One region of the Paenibacillus paludis genome, then DNA from elsewhere that is predicted to be linked to it. Evidence: riboswitches for the same ligand, from Rfam matches in the RefSeq annotation. Region 1 holds a riboswitch; each other region holds the start of a gene.
What was found. A riboswitch is a leader RNA that binds a small molecule or an ion and turns the genes downstream of it on or off. The one in region 1 is predicted to bind cyclic di-AMP.

Region 2: another riboswitch for cyclic di-AMP. It lies ahead of ACAN56_RS19080 (KamA family radical SAM protein); the one in region 1 lies ahead of ACAN56_RS01705 (APC family permease).
Region 3: another riboswitch for cyclic di-AMP. It lies ahead of ACAN56_RS34300 (C40 family peptidase); the one in region 1 lies ahead of ACAN56_RS01705 (APC family permease).
Region 4: another riboswitch for cyclic di-AMP. It lies ahead of ACAN56_RS01000 (NfeD family membrane protein); the one in region 1 lies ahead of ACAN56_RS01705 (APC family permease).

Annotation. Positions count from the first base shown of each region.
Region 1 covers NZ_JBGJZP010000001.1:404,087-408,588, reverse strand. The annotation lists gene ACAN56_RS01720 (ATP-binding protein) at 1-293, shown strand, start outside; gene ACAN56_RS01715 (DsbA family protein) at 401-1,129, shown strand; gene ACAN56_RS01710 (disulfide oxidoreductase) at 1,129-1,560, shown strand; cyclic di-AMP (ydaO/yuaA leader) riboswitch at 1,788-1,947, shown strand; gene ACAN56_RS01705 (APC family permease) at 2,073-3,890, shown strand; gene ACAN56_RS01700 (iron-hydroxamate ABC transporter substrate-binding protein) at 4,065-4,502, shown strand, end outside.
Region 2 covers NZ_JBGJZP010000009.1:185,746-190,247, forward strand. The annotation lists gene ACAN56_RS19075 (helix-turn-helix transcriptional regulator) at 1-962, shown strand, start outside; gene ACAN56_RS19080 (KamA family radical SAM protein) at 1,021-2,157, opposite strand; cyclic di-AMP (ydaO/yuaA leader) riboswitch at 2,289-2,427, opposite strand; gene ACAN56_RS19085 (HAD family hydrolase) at 2,859-3,539, shown strand; gene ACAN56_RS19090 (mannitol-1-phosphate 5-dehydrogenase) at 3,627-4,502, shown strand, end outside.
Region 3 covers NZ_JBGJZP010000035.1:16,444-20,945, forward strand. The annotation lists gene ACAN56_RS34280 (hypothetical protein) at 1-124, shown strand, start outside; gene ACAN56_RS34285 (4a-hydroxytetrahydrobiopterin dehydratase) at 360-647, shown strand; gene ACAN56_RS34290 (c-type cytochrome) at 751-1,107, opposite strand; gene ACAN56_RS34295 (GNAT family N-acetyltransferase) at 1,214-1,720, opposite strand; gene ACAN56_RS34300 (C40 family peptidase) at 1,983-2,474, opposite strand; cyclic di-AMP (ydaO/yuaA leader) riboswitch at 2,480-2,622, opposite strand; gene ACAN56_RS34305 (C40 family peptidase) at 3,008-3,436, opposite strand; cyclic di-AMP (ydaO/yuaA leader) riboswitch at 3,494-3,632, opposite strand; gene ACAN56_RS34310 (hypothetical protein) at 3,853-4,502, opposite strand, start outside.
Region 4 covers NZ_JBGJZP010000001.1:235,224-239,725, reverse strand. The annotation lists gene ACAN56_RS01010 (hypothetical protein) at 1-117, opposite strand, end outside; gene ACAN56_RS01005 (flotillin family protein) at 247-1,668, opposite strand; gene ACAN56_RS01000 (NfeD family membrane protein) at 1,691-2,227, opposite strand; cyclic di-AMP (ydaO/yuaA leader) riboswitch at 2,396-2,582, opposite strand; gene ACAN56_RS00995 (spore germination protein) at 2,902-4,326, shown strand; gene ACAN56_RS00990 (GerAB/ArcD/ProY family transporter) at 4,363-4,502, shown strand, end outside.

The DNA of each region.
Region 1 (4,502 bases):
TGAAGGATACAGGCATCGGCATTCCACCCGACAAGCTCCCGCTGCTGTTTCAGCCCTTCTCACAGGCGGATGCCTCTCACAGCCGGAAATACCCCGGAACGGGGCTTGGGCTAGCTATCTGCAAGAAGCTGATTGATTTGATGAACGGTACGATATGGGTCGATTCCCCGCAGGATGGAAAGACGGAATTCATCTTTAGAATCCCCCTGCATCCGATGGACCAGGCTAAGGAACAGCTTTTCAGCAAGGAAGGAGAGACTCCGAACAGTAAGTTGAAAACAAAGGCGGTGTGAGCTGAAGTTTGTTATGGAAGTTTGCCAAAGAGAGAACTTTAATTATATAATTTTAAATTATATGACTTTCATTACCCGGGTCCTGAGTGGACGGAAAGGAACTCTCTTTGAGCAAAAACAAACGAAACAGTGCCGCGGCTCCCCAACAGAGCAAGCAGGAGAAGCGCAGGGCAGAACAGGAAAAGCAGAAGCAAAAAACGAGAATTCTGATCTTCAGCACAGTAGCAGCAGTTATCATTATCTTTGTCGCTCTAATCATGCTGATTCCAAAAGGGAACTCTGACTTTAATTACAGCGAGATGCACAGACTTGGAAAAGAGGATGCTCCAGTCAAAATTGTCGAATTCGGGGATTATAAATGTCCGGCGTGTTCAGACTTTACCGGTACCATCAAACCTCAGCTTGTTGAAAAATACGTAACTCCGGGCAAAGCGGCCTTTTACTTCGTAAATATGGCCTTTATCGGACCGGATTCCGAAACAGCTTCATTAGCAGCTTTGTCTGTCTATCATCAGAACAGTGAAGCTTTCTGGACCTATTATGACGCAATCTATGCTAATCAGGGCGAGGAGAGCGAAGAGTGGGCGACCGCTGATTACCTGGTAAGCCTGGCGCAGAAAGAGAACCTGCCGATAGATTTTGACCTCTTGCGTAAAGACATTGAGGAACGCACCTATGAAAGTGAACTGCAGAGAGATATGAAGCTGGCCGAAGACAGCAAAGTGACCTCTACTCCTACTGTATTTGTTAATGGAGTCAAGGTAGACAAGGCTTTTGATATCAAAGCCATCGACTCGCAGGTGCAAATCGCCCTTGATTCGGCGGATGCCAAATGATGAAATTCTCTACCTTCTGCAGACGCCACTGCCTGTATCTGGCCTGGTTTGTTTCCGTAATTGCAGTAGCAGGAAGCTTGTATCTTAGTGAAGTGCTGCATTATGAACCCTGCAGGCTATGCTGGTTCCAGCGTATCTTTATGTATCCTCAGCTGATTCTGCTCGGAATTGCCACGTACCGGGGAGATAAACGCATCATTCCTTATGTGCTGCCTTTATGTCTGATAGGCGGGAGCATCTCCCTGTACCATTACGCAGAGCAGAAAATTCCTGCACTCAGTAAAATTTTGCCATGCAAAATTGGTGTACCCTGCAATGAGGATTATTTGAACTTTTTAGGGTTCATTACGGTACCTCTGCTTGCGTTGATTGCTTTTGCTCTAATCGCAATTTTGCTCTGGACCGGGCGCCAAGAAGAGCCAGCAGAATAAGAAAAGGCTAAGCAGAATTTAGAGCAAAAATATTTCCTTAATTTCTGTCACAATTAACATCCAAAACACTCAAAAATCACGGAACGCTGGGATAATGAAAGAGAATGAAAGATCCACTTATCCCCGATCTTGGATTTGAGCTTTTTGGATGTTTTTTCATTCTTTTTTCATTTTTTTCACCGCTTTACTGAAAAGCTATTGTAGACTATTATTAGTCCTTGTGAGAAGTTGAATATGCGCTGAATTTTCCGCAAGGAAAAACGGGGGAACCAAACTTGACGGCAACGTCAATGGGGTGAATCGGAGGCAGGTCAGTATGACCGGAACCGTAGGGCTACCACAGCCCGAATCCGCCAGCTAACCTCGTAAGCAAGGGTGGGATAATGAGCATGCGTAAGCATGCGGATCATTTCCGTATGCTTATTTTTGTGCCTGCATTTATGAAACCTGCCAATGAAAACGGCGCGCGGTATTACCGTTTCAACTCAACAAAGAGAGGAACTGTTACTACAATGGTAAGCAAGGTAAAACGACTATTGATCGGGCGTCCGATGAAGTCGAACGAACTCGATCATGAAAAGTTATCCAAGGTGAAAGCACTGGCTGTTCTGTCTTCCGATGCACTCTCGTCTGTGGCCTACGGAACGGAGCAAATTCTGATTGTACTGGTGGCCGCTGGCTTCACCGCCATCTGGTATTCATTGCCGATTGCATTAGCCGTATTGGGCCTGCTGGCCATCCTTATTTTTTCCTATCGCCAGACCATCTTTGCCTATCCGCAAGGCGGCGGAGCGTATATCGTGGCAAAAAGCAATCTGGGCGTTCCTACCGGCCTCTTGGCTGGCGGCTCTTTATTGGTAGATTACATTCTTACGGTTGCAGTTAGTGCTTCAGCGGGAACGGATGCGATCACATCGGCCTTTCCGAGTCTTCATAATCATACTGTCCTTATTGCAGTCTCCGTCATTCTGATCTTGACGATTATCAATCTCCGCGGGGTGACGGAGTCCGCTTCATTTATTGCCATCCCGGTGTATCTGTTCGTGGTCTCTATCTTTGTACTCATCATTGCCGGGGTGTACAAATATATTACAGGCGGCGCTCATGCCGAAATCCCGGAAATCGGTTCCGCCGTTTCCAATGTCAGCCTGTTCCTATTACTCAAAGCCTTCAGTTCCGGTTGTTCGGCACTGACCGGGGTAGAAGCGGTATCGAATGCCATTCCGAACTTCAAAGCTCCAGCGGAAAAAAACGCCGCCAAAACCTTGATGCTGATGGGAGGCATCCTCGGATTGATGTTCACCGGCATTACGCTGCTGGCATACTGGTATGGGATTACTCCTAATGAGAAATCCACCGTCGTGTCGCAAATTGCCGAATCTACGTTTGGCCGGGGCGGTTTGTACTTTTTCATCCAAGGGATAACAGCCGTCATCTTGTTCCTGGCGGCGAATACAGCTTACTCGGCGTTTCCGCTGCTTGCGTTCATGTTCGCCAAAGATAAATATTTGCCTCATGCCTTCATGGTCCGGGGAGACCGCCTGGGCTTCTCTAATGGTATTATCTTTCTCGGAGTATTGTCGGCTGTGCTTGTAGCTGCTTTCCACGGAAATACAGAAGGGCTGATTCCGCTGTATGCAGTCGGAGTATTTATCCCTTTTACGCTGTCGCAGCTTGGCATGATGGTGCACTGGTTCAAAACGAAGCCGAAAGGCTGGCAGAATAAATTTGTAGTCAATACAATCGGTATGCTGACTACCCTGACGATTACGCTTATCTTTATCATTACCAAGTTTTCCAGCGTGTGGATGGCCTTCATCTTCCTGCCGGTTGTCATGTTCGTATTCCACCGCATTCACCGCCATTATATGAATATAGCTGATCAGCTTCGCATATGTCCTGCTACGGATAAACCGCTGATTAAAGGAAGTACCGTTGTTGTTCCGGTTGCGGGTGTGACACGCGCTGTACTGCATTCGATCAGTTATGCGAAGTCGTTAACAGATAATGTGGTGGCAGTCTACGTTGGTTTTGATGAAGAGGAAATTCACAAGATGGAGCAAAAATGGGAGGAATGGAACCCGGGTGTACGCCTGATCGTGCTTCGTTCCCGTTACCGCAGCATTATCCGCCCACTGGTGAAATTTATCGATACCGTAGAGTGGAAGACCGCTACTACAGACCATATTACCGTATTAATTCCACAGTTCATTACCAAACATTGGTGGCAGGCGATCCTGCATAATCAGACCAGCCTGTTCATTCGTTCTTATCTAATGAATCAAAAAGATATAGTTGTAGCAACAGTGCCCTATCATTTGCACAAATAGGCAGATAAATATGGTTAGCAGAGGTTGTTTCCGTAGCTTGCGGAGGCAACCTTTTTTTATAGAACGAATAATTTTGTTGACAGAGATAATGAGAATCAATATCATTTAAAAAGTAAGGCGAAGGCCTCGGACACCTTTGACCATTAATGCTTGTAAATACAGGAGGGGTATTTAATGTTTTCGAACAATAAGAGATCAGGCAGCATGAAGCTGGCATTGATCGGATGTATGGCTATGACTTTGTTCTTGTCCGCTTGCGGCAATGGCAATAATGAGAATGCTGCAAATTCTGGAGCGGAAGCTACCGCTGCACCTACGGCTACGGCTACTGCTGAAGCAACGGCAGCGCCAACGAAAACAACTGCACCGGCTACAGAGAAAACGGTGACAGACGCCATGGGACATGAAGTCACGGTACCGGCTAATCCGCAGCGCGTACTTGCTTCTTATATGGAAGACTACCTGGTAACACTGGGCGTTACCCCGGTAGCGCAGTGGTCCGTGACAAACGGAACCCAGGAATATCTGATTGCTGATCTTAAAGATGTGCCAACCATCAGCTATGATCTTCCGCTGGAGGCTGTGACCAGCTTTGCCCCGGATTTCCACATT
Region 2 (4,502 bases), on a different contig from region 1:
CGTTTACCGCTGCCTGCTGCACTACCGTGGACCCGCATACGCTGCTGTCCACCGGGGCGATCACAGAGCAGGGTCTTGAGGATCTGCACCCGCAGTTGTTTGAATATGAATATCTGCATGAGGATTATATGAAGTATGAGCAGTTGGCCGCAGCGGCAGTGCCGGTCGCCTGTTTAAGTGGTGTAACGGAAGGGCAGCCCGGGCGGAGTGAACGTTACCGCAACGTACTCCAGCCTGCGGGCCTGGGAGACGAGCTCCGGGCTGCGCTGGTTGAAGGCGGTGGCTGCTGGGGGTTCTTAACCTTGTTCCGGTCGCAGCACGAACCTCCTTTTCAGGAGCGGGAGTGTGCGGTGATATCATCTGTTGTTCCGCTGATTGCCGGCGCACTCCGCAGCTATGCCTCCGAGCCCCCTCTGGGACGGATGGATACCGCACCGGAGGACAGTGGAATCATGATTCTGACGGACCAGCTGCTTCCGGTCAGCGCGAATAGTGCGGCCCAATATTGGATGAACCGTCTGCAACAGCTGGAACGGTTGGATCACGGAGTTCTTCCCCGGCCGGTCAATGCCGTATGCCTGAGGGCACTTGGCGAGAATACGGAACCAGGAGGCTTGCCTTCCAAGGCGAAATTATGCCTGCGTGTCGAGGATGGGGCTTACTTGACAGTTACGGCCAGCAGGCTTGAAGGAAGCGGCGGGAAGACGGAGCTGGCCGTTGCCTTTGTCTATGCCAAGTCCTCGGAGATCTTCCGGCTGCTGGCCGATGCCTGCCAGCTGACCGCCAGGGAGAAGCAGCTGGCCGAAATGCTCTCCCGCGGATTATCTACCAAGGAGCTGGCGGAGTCGCTGCATATTTCTGCGTACACCGTACAGGATCACCTGAAATCGATCTTCTCCAAGACCGGCGTATCCAGCCGGAGAGCGCTCATCAGCAAGCTGTTCTCACAGGGGATGGAATAGCCGGTAAGCACGCTAAACAAACAGTCCCGATGCTGATACAAGGGGACTGTGCTGGCTTTTATAGGAGCTGCGGGATCTGGGAAGTGAAAGCAGGATGGGTCCAGTGCTTCTCGCTGCCGGGAAGATCATCGAACCATTCCGCATCCGGTGGACATTCCAGGATCATAAATTTGCCGTACTCCTGCGCTCTGGACTGATGGTATTTCAGATAGGCCTTGCCGTCTTCAATCGCCAGTATCTCGATTTTGCCGGAGGAGTGGCTCATGGATAGACGGACTCTTTTACCCAGACCTGAGGTTCTGGCCTTGGCTTCCTCAACAATGTTGTAGACACGCTCCAGCGGCAGAACGAACTCGCGGTTGCCGGCAATGGGCCGGTTCACGAAGAAATAATAGGGAGTGACTCCGGCCCAGGACAGCCGGTCGAGCAGTTCTCCGAGTACCGCCGGATCATCGTTGATGCCTTTCAGCACCGGTGTTTGATTAACTACGATTGCCCCGGCATTATGAAGTGCTCTGAATGCTTGTTTGGCTTCGGGCGTAATTTCCCGGGGATGATTAATATGCGCCATGACGTAAATGCGTTTGTCCTCCGATGAATAGGTACGGATTAGTTCCAGCAGTTCTTCGTCCTGATAAATGCGCATGGGATTAAATACGGGAATTTTGGAGCCCAGCCGGATAATCTTCACATGGTCAATGGATCTCAGGCTTTCGATGATGAAGCGCAGCTTGGAGGTAGAGAGAATCAGGCTGTCTCCGCCGGTAAGCAGCACATTATTGATCTCAGGATGATTCCTGATGTATTCCAGCCCAGGAGCCACATCGGTTTGTGCTTCCTTCACATCATTGCGGAACAGGCGCTTGCGGAAGCAGTAGCGGCAGTAAGCTCCACACACCTCGGAGACAATCAGAAGGGCCGTTGTTCTGTATTTGTGCTGACATCCCGGCACTACATAATTCATTCCCTCATCGGATGCATCCCAGCAGCCGTACTCCGCAAGTTCACCTTCACTTGGAATGACGAGCCTGCGGATCGGATCACCCGGGTCATCCCAGTCGATCAGCGACAGATAATAGTCATTGACCCGAAAGGCAAATTTGCCGGTGATCTCCTTCAGCTTTTCTTTTTCCGTTTCAGACAGCATGGCAACCTTGTTGATATCCGTTATGTACCTTACCTTTTGCACTTGCATCTCTCCTTGGTCTCATAGTGTGAGAAGTAAGGGAGCCTTGAGGTCGATAGCCAAACTGCTGCCAGCAGGGTCATTAGAATACAAAAAAGAGACCCTTAGCAAGGGTCTCTGGTTATGAATATACCTAAAAAAGCAGACCCATCCACTACTGACGAGGTTAGCTGACGGACTCGGGTAAGATGGTACCCTACATTCTGTGAATGATTCGCCCCAAAAGACTGGTTCCCCCGCTTTCCTGCCCAAAGGCTGGAAATTAAGCGTAGGTAAAGTATAACCCGGGAAGTTTTGAAAAGTCAAAGCTAAACTTGCCCGCGGCAAGGCATACGGGGCCAAGCCAAATCAGCAGAGTAGAAATTTTTTTTGTTGTGGGATTGCCGGTCGTTTTGAAATGCTTCATACGCAGAGTCCCGGCCGCAAGGCATAGAAACGCGAAATCCTTTGTACAGAAAGGTTTTTTTGTTTTTTTTGGTGCAAACAGGAGCGACCGGGAAAACGCTTTTTTTAGGCTTGTCCCCAGTTTCGTTTTTGTGCAATTGTAACCGCCCTCATATGATGGAAGATAAGCTGCCCCGGTTGACGCGGCCAGAAAACCTTTGTTATGGTTTTTACAGACATACGCCAGCCGGAAGCATTTTTGGAAGCGGATTGCACGCTTTTGTGTGAGCTTAGCTTACCGGACTACTGTGAGGGAGATGGTTGATTTGATCAAAGGGATTATATTTGATTTTGACGGAACGATTATCGACACGGAAACAGCTTGGTACACCGCTTTTAGCGAAGCCTATGGAGAGCATGGGGTAGACCTGTCGCTGGAACAGTATTCTACTTGCATAGGCACCAGCCTTAACAGTTTTAATCCCTACGAATATTTGATGACTGACCTTAAGCTGCCTATCGACCGGATGGCATTCAGAACAGCGGTCCAGCAGAGGCACAGCAAGCTGATGGAGCTCGAACAGATGCGGCCGGGAATTCAGCAATATCTGGATGCTGCCCAGGACGCCGGACTGCGGATTGGCCTTGCTTCCAGCTCCTCTATGGACTGGGTGGAACGGCATTTGGAGCTGCTGGGCATACGCGATTATTTCGAGAGCATCCGCACCTCCGATCATGTGGAGAAGGTGAAGCCTGATCCGGAGTTGTATAACCAGGTCATGTCCTCTCTTGACATTAAACCACATGAGGCAGTCGCTATTGAGGATTCGCCAAACGGCGCAAGAGCTGCGACTGCAGCCGGAATGTTCTGTGTGGTGATCCCGAATGCCATTACCCGTTTTCTTGAATTTGATATGCCGCATCACCAGACCGAAAGCCTAAGTCTTCTTGACTTCGATCACGTGATTTCCCGGAGCTGCTTCGAAATCTCTGATGTGCAGGTATAAATCACTACGGTGTACTAATTTTCTGCGTATAACAACTATGATTCGTGAAATTTTATAGAGTTGAATTTACTAAAGGGGGACACCGATTTGAGAGCCGTACATTTTGGAGCGGGCAATATTGGCCGGGGATTTATCGGTCCAGTGCTGTCAGACTCCGGTTATGAGGTTTGTTTTGTCGGAAGAAATAAGCTGAAAATCGCTCAGCTGCAGGAACGGGGGCGCTATCCCGTTACCCTTGCCAATGATGAGCGGGACCGCTTTATTGTGGAGAATGTAACTGCCCTTCATCTGAATGATCAGAAACAGGTGGCTCAAGCTGTTGCAGAGGCTGAGATCGTGACGACAGCGGTCGGGCTAACAGCGCTGAAAGACATTGCCGGAGCCATCGCGCAGGGTATCGAGAACAGGCTAAACAGCAACCCCTATCCGAAGCCGCTTCATATTATTGCCTGCGAGAATGGCGTGGGAAGCAGCCAAAAGCTTAAAAATCTGGTTTACCGCCATTTAAAGCAGCCTTTAAAGGGGCGTGCAGACCGCTGTGTCGCCTTCCCCGATGTTATGGTGGATCGCATCGTTCCTGTACAGACGCATAAAGATCCGCTGGAAATCGTAGTGGAGCCGTTCAGTGAATGGGTCATTCCCCGCAGCGAGTTAATCGCTGATTATACGGAAATCAAAGGCGTCCATTATGTAGACTCCCTCGATTCCTATCTTGAACGGAAGCTGTTTACGGTGAATACCGGGCATTGCAGCGCAGCGTATTTCGGTTACCTGGAGGGCTGCTCCAGCATTCAGGAGGCGATGTCCGACCCCGGAATTAAAGACCGTGTCCGTGGAGTGCTGCAGGAGACCGGCGCGTTGCTGGTCCATTTATACGGTTTTGATCCTGCGGCGCACGACAGATATATCCATAAGATCATGGACCGGTTCATCAACCCGAACTTCAACGATAAAATATCGCGC
Region 3 (4,502 bases), on a different contig from region 1:
CTATGCGCTGGGCAACGAGCCTGTTATCCAGGTAGGCAGTGGTGTGGTTATCTATGACAAGGAGACGCACCGTATCAATATTTTGCTGGGTGAAGAGGATTTGGCCTCGGTTGTACTCGTTTAGAGCAGCAGAACAGCAGAGTAACGGGAGGACGGTTTGCCCCCTGTCTGCGGCCCGTGGTAAAATTGTAGATGCCGAGTACTATTTGCCGGGATCTTAGAATACATTAAACCGAAAAAAAGCCTTCATCCTGGTGCATCCCTTGGACTTTACCGAAGCTGAGGGATGTTTTGTTTAAAGGATATGGGGAGCTGGGCTGTACGGACTTTATGGCTAACTTAGTAAGGGAGGAAACAAATTGCATTTTACGGAGGAAGAGCTGCGTGAGCAGGTAAGTAAGCTGGAGGGCTGGAAGCTGGAGCCGAATATGATGGTGCGCAAATATATGTTTAATGAATATATGAAGGGTATCGCCTTTGTGGATGAGGTGGCCGCGATCTCGGAAGCCTTCGATCATCATCCGCATATTACAATTGATTACAAAACGGTAATTCTGCGCTTGTCCGCAAAAGAAGAGAGCGGGCTTGCCGCGCTAGAGTTCCGCCAGGCGCATGAATTTAACGAAGCTTTCGATAAAACGCGTTAGGCGCAGGAGAAACCGACCTATCATAGGAATGGATATAAAAATGCCCGTGCAAGGATGCTCTGAATATCCTTTGTACGGGCATTCTGTATTTTTAAGGTCAGGTTTATTTCTTCTCTGCAAGCCACATGGCAACATTCGCGATCTCTTCGGGAGCAAGCTTATCCTTGAAAGACGGCATTTGGCCGCGTCCCTTCGTAACAATGGTGTAGATTTCTTCTGCGTTATGCTGGCCGCCTTCCTGCTGCAGACTAGGGCCTAGACCGCCCTGTAGCTGATCACCGTGGCAGGTAATGCAGCTTGCCTGTACAATCGCTTCGGCGCTTGCGGCATCCAGTGTGACTTGCGGCATCGTCGGGTTATTTTCTTCGGCGACCTCTGCTTTGCCGGGTAATGTGAACAAGAGCACTACCGCAAAGGCACAGGCTGCGAAAAACAAACCGCCCATGATCCATTTCTGCATCTTCATCCGTCCCCTCCATGTAAGCTGCTTCCTACATTATATAGGATGGTGAAGCGTTATCATAGCATTTGTGTCAAAAAAGTGGACGATTTCAACACTAAAATTTTCAATTTAATGGAACGTTATGTTGTTTATCATAGACCATGCAATAAAATGGCTTATTTCCGGTTGGAGTAAGGCGTTCATAAGTATCCGTGATCGTGAAGCCGCATTTTTGGTATGTTCGGATCGCCCGCTGGTTCCAGGTCAATACTTCCAAATCAATTTCCCGCTCGGGATAACGCTTCAGCGCGGCCTGAACGATGGCTTCCATGAAAATGTGGCCAAGACCGTGTCCGCAAAGTTCGGGGCGCATTCCAATACCCAGCCTGACGACACCCTCCATCGGAAACAACTGCGCAAAGCCGCAAAGGATGCCTTGCTCGTTGACCACGGAAACATACTGGTCTCTGCGTAGCTCTGGATCGCCAAATTCAATGCCAAGCGCCTCCATTTGGGACCAAGGCATCCATTCGTAAATATTATAAGGCGCTTTGTAATTCCATGCGGCGATATTTTCGGCATGGCTGATCTCCATGGGAACTACATGGAATGTAACGGGGGAGCTAATCATAAGGCCACCGGCCTCCTTTCATGGGGAGCAACAGCACTAGCTATACCTAATTATATCCATAACTGGCCTGATTCGACTCAGAAATTTTCTGAAAGGCGGAAACTTGACAAAGTGGTAAAAATATTTTATAAAATGGAGGAAATTTGGGGGAGATTTATGTTTGGCGGATATTGAGAGGGGTAAGTAATTTTATAGACAAAAAAAAACAGGCCCCCTCCAGATTTCGGCAAAAATCATGGAAGAGTACCCGTTTTACGACAACTTATTGTACGTCATCATTGTCTTGGGAATCAGAAGTAACGGATTGGTAAGCATCTGTACTCATGATCCGTTTGGCGCCAACGTAGCGGTTGACGTAGTAGCTGTCACTCATCGTGCTGATGGTTACACCACGGGAGGATGAAGCATGTGCGAATTTGCCTTCACCGACATAAATGCCGACGTGGGATACACCTTTACCGCTTGTATTATAAAATACAAGATCTCCCGCTCTCAGATCATCCCGGGAAATGGCAGTACCCATTTGGTATTGGGAACCGGATTGGTGTGGCAAATTGATACCGATCTTATCAAAAACGTACATTGTAAATCCGGAGCAATCAAAGCCGTTGGTCGATACACCGCCGGATACGTATTTACTTCCGATGGTCTTGTCGATGACTTTATCCATTTTGGAATCCGCGAAAGCGCTTCCTGCTCCGATGGTAAGCATAATGGAAAAGCTAAGTACTGCTGCTGCTAACTTCTTCTTCAAAAGTGAATACCCCTTCCAAATGCCTACGAGGTTAGCTTAAGGGTTCGGTTGAAGGTCCCCTATGACCCCTCTGTGAATAGGAGGTCAATTCACCCAAAATCGGTTCCCCCGTTTCCCTAATGGTTAGGGAACTCGGCATGACTGTTGATTAGGATTAGCTTGTTAACCAATACATGACAAAACCTTTGTAAAACCCGATTCAATAATTACAAAAATGTTACTAAAAACTCACTGCGATAATTGTAACAAAGACTTCGCCAGTTGGCAATCACTTAAAACATATTAATGCATAATATTTACGCTTTTTAAGAGTTATCTTTGCTAAAAAGGTCTTATATTTACGCGCTGAGTAAGCTTTAACTTAGATTTGTTGGGATTTTTAGTAAAAAGGTGTTTCACAGACCTCAAATACGTGTAAAAGGTAGAATAAGGAAGACAAAAAGGAAAAACCCGGAAATGATTACGGCAATAATCAGTTTCCGGATCTCTATAAGTTACAATTATTTATTGGAGGATGAAATTCCTGAGGGATGTCAATCGTAAGCGATAGCTTTGTAAGCTGTTGTGCTCATTACTCGTTTGGCTCCAACGTAGCGGTTGGCCCAGTAGGATTGACTCATTGAACTGATAGTTACACCACGGGATGAAGAGGATTGGGCGAATTTTCCGTTGCCGACATAAATGCCGACATGGGAGACTCCATTGCCAAGGGTATTGAAGAATACCAGGTCGCCGGAACGGAGGTTATTCCGTGATACGGCGGTTCCAACGCTGAATTGTGCTTTGGAAGTGCGGGGCAAGGTAAGGCCAACATTCTTAAATACATATTTGGTGAATCCAGAACAATCAAAGCCGGCAGTGCTTATGCCTCCGGTTTTATACGTCGTTCCCAGTGTTTTTGTAATAACCGTATCCATTCTGGAGTCGGCGAAAGCGCTCCCTGCTCCAAGCGTGAACACCATCACCAGCCCTAATGCTGCTGCGGTGCATTTCTTCTTAAAATTATGACTTTTCAAAAGATGTACTCCTTCCAAGGCCTGCGAGGTTAGCTTAAGGATTCGGTAGAAGGTTCCCCTATGACCCCTCTAAAGCGAGATCAATTCACCCAAAATATGGTTCCCCCACTTCCCGGTGCCGGGAATTTGGCGTTTTATGCACCGAAACAGTGACGTATCGACAAGGTTAAATGCTTAAAGGCACATTCATTTACTTCAAATTAGTTTCAAAAGATTACAAAGTTGTTACTACTGGTACAGGCATCATTGTACCAGAGGATTTACAGTTTTGCAAATACCCTAAATCACGTTGTAACCAAAAGAAGAGTCCCGCCCTTTATCTGGGGCAGTGACTCTTCTATTATGCCAAGGGACTGGCGTAATTATTGTGGAAATGTTTTGCTGCACCAAAGGTGATACTGCCCCGCTATGCTCCACATTTTGAACAGCGTTGAGGGAAGCGGTGAAAATTGCCGGAACAGCAGTGCGGGCAGGCCTGGACAGAAAAGTGCGGTCACTCCGGAGAGCAGCAGCAGAAGCAGGCCGCCGGCGCCGAACAGTGCAGATATACAGGTGGAAGGGAGGATTACCCTCAGGCCAACCAGCAAGGAAGAGAACATGCCTGTTCCTCCGGTGAAGCCAAACTGCATGTACAGCAGCAGAATGCGGATCAGGTAGAAGTACAGGAGCCAGGCCAGAACATAAGGAACCAGTCTCAGCAGCAGGGTATAATCGAGAATACCGCTGAGGAGAAGCCCGTACATTTTGGGGAGAAGCCAATACAGCGGTGCTGCGGCCAGAAGCCATTCCGCTAGACTGAACAGCAGTACGGGGAGTCCGTAAAGCTTCATTCCGGGAAAAAAGAACATTCCCCGCTCCCCTTTGCGCTCCTGGTGCAGCTCATGCAGCAGCCCTGCACGGATAAAGGGGGAGCATAGCAGCCGTAGCGCTGAGAGGGCCAGCAGCAGCCAGAGCCAGCGCAGCACCCCGGGGTCTGTGCCCAATGCAGTCTGTCCTTCGATATAATACAGCA
Region 4 (4,502 bases), 170 kb from region 1:
CCCTGCTTCTAACTCACCATGGCCGCAAACACTTCGGGAAAAATTTGTGAACTGCCTTTTTTGCTCATCCATTTCGTGTTTTCGCTTAAGCAGCTCCTGCGGATCCTGATTTGTCATAATCTTAACCTCCTAGGAAATCAAAATAAGTCTCCAAACATGGAATCATGCTGTTTATTCGCACTACAGAAGTTTTCCATAATAGAGCGTTGCTTATGCAAGGAATTCAATATCCCAGCTTGTATAGAATTATTGCTCTTTATCCCGGCCGAGCAGCCCGCTGAGAGCCTCTGTCACGTTCATACCGGTAAGCGTCTGTGTCAATTCAGGAACCTGGGCCATGATTTTGGCGATATCGCCGGTAATTTTGTTTACGCCGGATGAAGCTCCATCCTGGGAAATCACTGTAATCTTATCGACCTTGGCCAGCGGGGAAGCGATTTTGTCAGCCAGCTCTGGCAGAACCTTCAAGAATTCCACTATAAGGGCGGCTTGCGTGAACTGTTTGTACGCTTCAGCTTTCTTCTCCAGTGCCCCCGCTTCCGCTGCTCCGGCCAGCTGAACAATTTCCGCGTTGGCTTTTCCCTTCGCCAGTTCTGCTTCCGCTGTTGCCAGCCCCCGTTTGGTCATTGTGGCCGCCTCTGCTTCCGCCTCAAGAATTTGCCGCTGCTTAGCTGCTTCCGCTCTCATGATCGTAGCCTGGTTCTCCGCCTCAGCAGGCTTGATCACCGTTGCCTCCAGCTCCCTCTGTCTCAGCTCAACTTCGATTTCCCGGACGGTCCGGTTGGCCTCCGCTTCCATCTGCGTGATCTTGACCTGTTCGGTAACCAGCGACTGTTTGATTTTGTTCTGCTGCAATTCGTACGCAAGATCCGCCTGTGCTTTCTTCACTTCAGTCTCCAGCTTAAAGTCCGCCTGCTTAATGTTCAAATCCTTCTCGAACAGAGATTCCTTGGCGCGGGCGGCGGTTCCCGCTTCAATGGTGGCCTGATGCGCATTGGCTTTGGCAATGGCGGATTCCTTCTCCGCCTCGGCTTGTTTGATCTGAATGTCGCGTTCTGCTTCCGCCTTGGCGATGCTGGCATCACGGCGGATGCGCTCAATTTCCGGAACCCCCATATTGTCGATATACCCTTTGTCGTCAGTAATTTTCTTAATGGTGAAGCTGACTACCTCAAGCCCCATCTTGTCGAGGTCTTCCGAGCAGGTCTCCCGCATCTTGCTGTTGATTTCGTCAGGTGTCTTTAGAATGGATTCTACCGTTAATTGTCCGATCAAGCCGCGCAAATGACCTTCCACCGAATGCAGGATAATCGTCTCACGGTCTTCTTCCGGCCTGTCGATAAACTGCTCACTGGCAGTCAGAATAGCGGTAGGATCGCTTTTAATCTTAATCTGGGCTACCGCCTCCAGGTTGAGCTTGATGCCCTGCCGGGAGAACATCGCCTGCGCCGGGATGACATCGAAGCTCATCAGCATCATGGAGATGGTCTTATTGTTCTGGAAGCCGGGAATGACGAACGTCCCGCCGCCCTGAACCACTCTTTTTCCGCCGAGGCCGAATACAATCATCGCCTGATTGGGCGGAACCTTTTTATAAGCGTTCACGATACTGAACAAAGCCAGCAGGATAACAACAACAATTGCCGAGATTAAATAAAGAATAACCATTCGGTTCGACACTCCCCGTTATTTATAATTGTTCGTTTCCCCTCTCGAAGAGGGTGACTACCGCCATTCCTTTATCCACCTTCAAAATAATCACCCTGTCACCCTTGGCGAGCTGCTGGCCGGTTTCTGCCCGCACTCCAATGGAACGCATCGTTCCATGCAGCACATATTTCATCTCTCCCACTGCTCCATCCACTGCAGAAATACTGATGTACCCGAGTTGTCCCGCCTGCTCATAATCCATTTTATTCATGCTACTATCATACCGAGTCATCACCCGGGCCAGCACCGCATATATCAGACAGCCCAGCAGCAAGGCAAGCACGGTGCAGATCAGCACCACTGCTAGCATATTCATTCCGCTGAACCGGGTAAGCACATAACCACTGCCGCCCCAGACCGTGACAAACACCATCAGAGGGAGTATGGGCACAAAGCCCGGACCACCAGCATCGCCACCTCCCATATGCAGATGACCCGCCAGGCCATGCCCATGAAATCCGCCGCTGAGGAGAAGCAGCAATCCAACCCAGAAGCACACGATAAATACAGTAACGATAACAATCCCCCCTTTAAAGCATTTTAGATAGTTGCCTAATGACTCTGATTTACGTTGTTATAAGATTATTAAACTCTTATACAGATCAACTTTCCTTTCTGCATGCTCAGCAAAAAGACCACAGAAGCATCAGGGCTCTCCGTGGTCGGTTAATCGATCATGGCGCTCATCCTCTCTCTTCGAGGCTTACGGGGTTAGCTGACGGATTCGGGCAGCGAGATTGCCCTACCTTGTAAGAAGCGGCTGTTCAGCACGCACAAGGATTCACCCCAAGTGAGCGGCAGCTATCTGAGCAAAAGCCGCATTCACCATTGGTTCCCCCGTTCCCATTATCGGAATTCAGCCATTTGAGAACAGTTATATTACATTCGGTTGTTGATTTGAATCTTACGCCTGTGACCATTTAATGTAAAACGTTGCGGATGGCAAAAGAAGCCCAAAATGCCACCACTTCACGAATGAATGCGCATTCTTTGGTTTTACTCTTAAGCGATTGATGATTTGCTCATTTTTGCTCTACTTCATGTCCCTAGGAAAACAAAACAGAAACCTCTGCTGCTCAACATCATCCGCCGTACTCTTCTGTATCACACGTTAAAGCTCCCGTCAGGAATATTCTGCAAATCATCCGGGAACGTTAAAAGCAAAACTAATCGAAAGTTGAGCGCCTTATAATGACTAACCAAACTCAGACCTCATTTCCTTCTGTAGATCAAAACTCCGATTATATCGAAGCCGCACTATTCTATACAAGTGACCTCAAAAAAAGAAACTTATCCTTTCAGGGAAGGGAAGGAATGGTCTTTTATCTGGAGTCTCTCACTGATACGGAATTGATTGAACGGAACGTGATTGTTCCTTTTAGCCGTAATCAGGACAAAGACCTCTCTAAGCTTTTCACAACACTTAGTTTCAGTTTGGAAACAGAACTAAACCAAGGTATTCAGGGACTTCTTGAAGGAAGCTGTGTTTATTTTTTAGAAGGAATGTCTGAATTCTATGTCCTCAACACTCCTGCCAAATACGAACGAAGCATTAGCGAACCTGAGAATGAAGGGGTTATTCGGGGACCTCATAACGGTTTTATTGAACAGATGAAGGTTAACTTATACCTGATTCGCAAACAAATAGCCTCCCCAAACCTTATTGTCCGCTACTTCACACTTGGGAAATTCGCCCCCAAACAGGTAGGCTTAGTCTATATGGAGAATATCGCCAACCCTGAATTGATAAAGATTGTAGAATCAAGAATAAAGAAAATTTCGCTCGATTGGATAATCTCCACTGGCTTTATTCAGGAATTAACGGAGGATAACTCCTTCTCCATATTTCCGCAACTAATCAATACGGAGCGTCCGGATCATACCTCAGCTTATTTGCTGGACGGATATGTCGCCATACTGCTGGATGGGGACCCCACAGCTCTGATTTTGCCGGCGAGCTTCTTCAGCTTTTATCAGACACCGGATGACTATAACAATCGATGGATGATCGCTTCTCTTGTCCGGTTTATCCGTCTGATCGGCTTTGTAACAGCATTTCAGTTGCCAGCGCTCTACATTGCCACCGTTTCTTTCCACTCCAATGTCCTTCCCTTGCAATTGTTTTTTTCGATTCAAGGTTTATTGACCCGGGTCCCTTTTCCTCCGCTGATTGAAGCGATGCTGCTTGAACTTATATTCGAACTGCTGCGGGAAGCAGGACTTCGTCTGCCCAGCCGTGTAGGTCAAACTATTGGGATTGTTGGGGGGTTGGTCATCGGGGATGCAATTGTTAAGGCGGGATTGGTTTCTTATTCGATGATCATTGTTGTAGCGTTGACTGCCATTGCATCTTTTCTTATCCCTTCCAACGAAATGAGCTCTGCTATCCGGTTTATGCGGTTTCCATTGATGATTGCTGCCTCATTATTCGGATATATTGGGATATCATTTGGGTTAACACTCATTTTCATACATTTGTGCAAGCTAGAATCATTTGGGCAACCCTACCTGAGACCCTTAAGTCCGTTGAAATTTCAAGGCTTGAAAGATACCTTCGTACGCTTTCCAATTTGGTCTATCCGAAAGAGTTCAAGCAACCCAAAAACGGATAAATGATCATTAATTTACACAGTACTTACAGGAGTTGATACGGTGGCTCAAAAAGAAAAAATGATCACAAGGGGACAACTCTTCCTTTTTATTATTCAAGCCCAAATCGGTGTTGGTATTCTGTCTCTTCCTAACAAACTTAACGAAACTGCCAAAGGTGGAGGTGGACTTTCTGTTTTAGT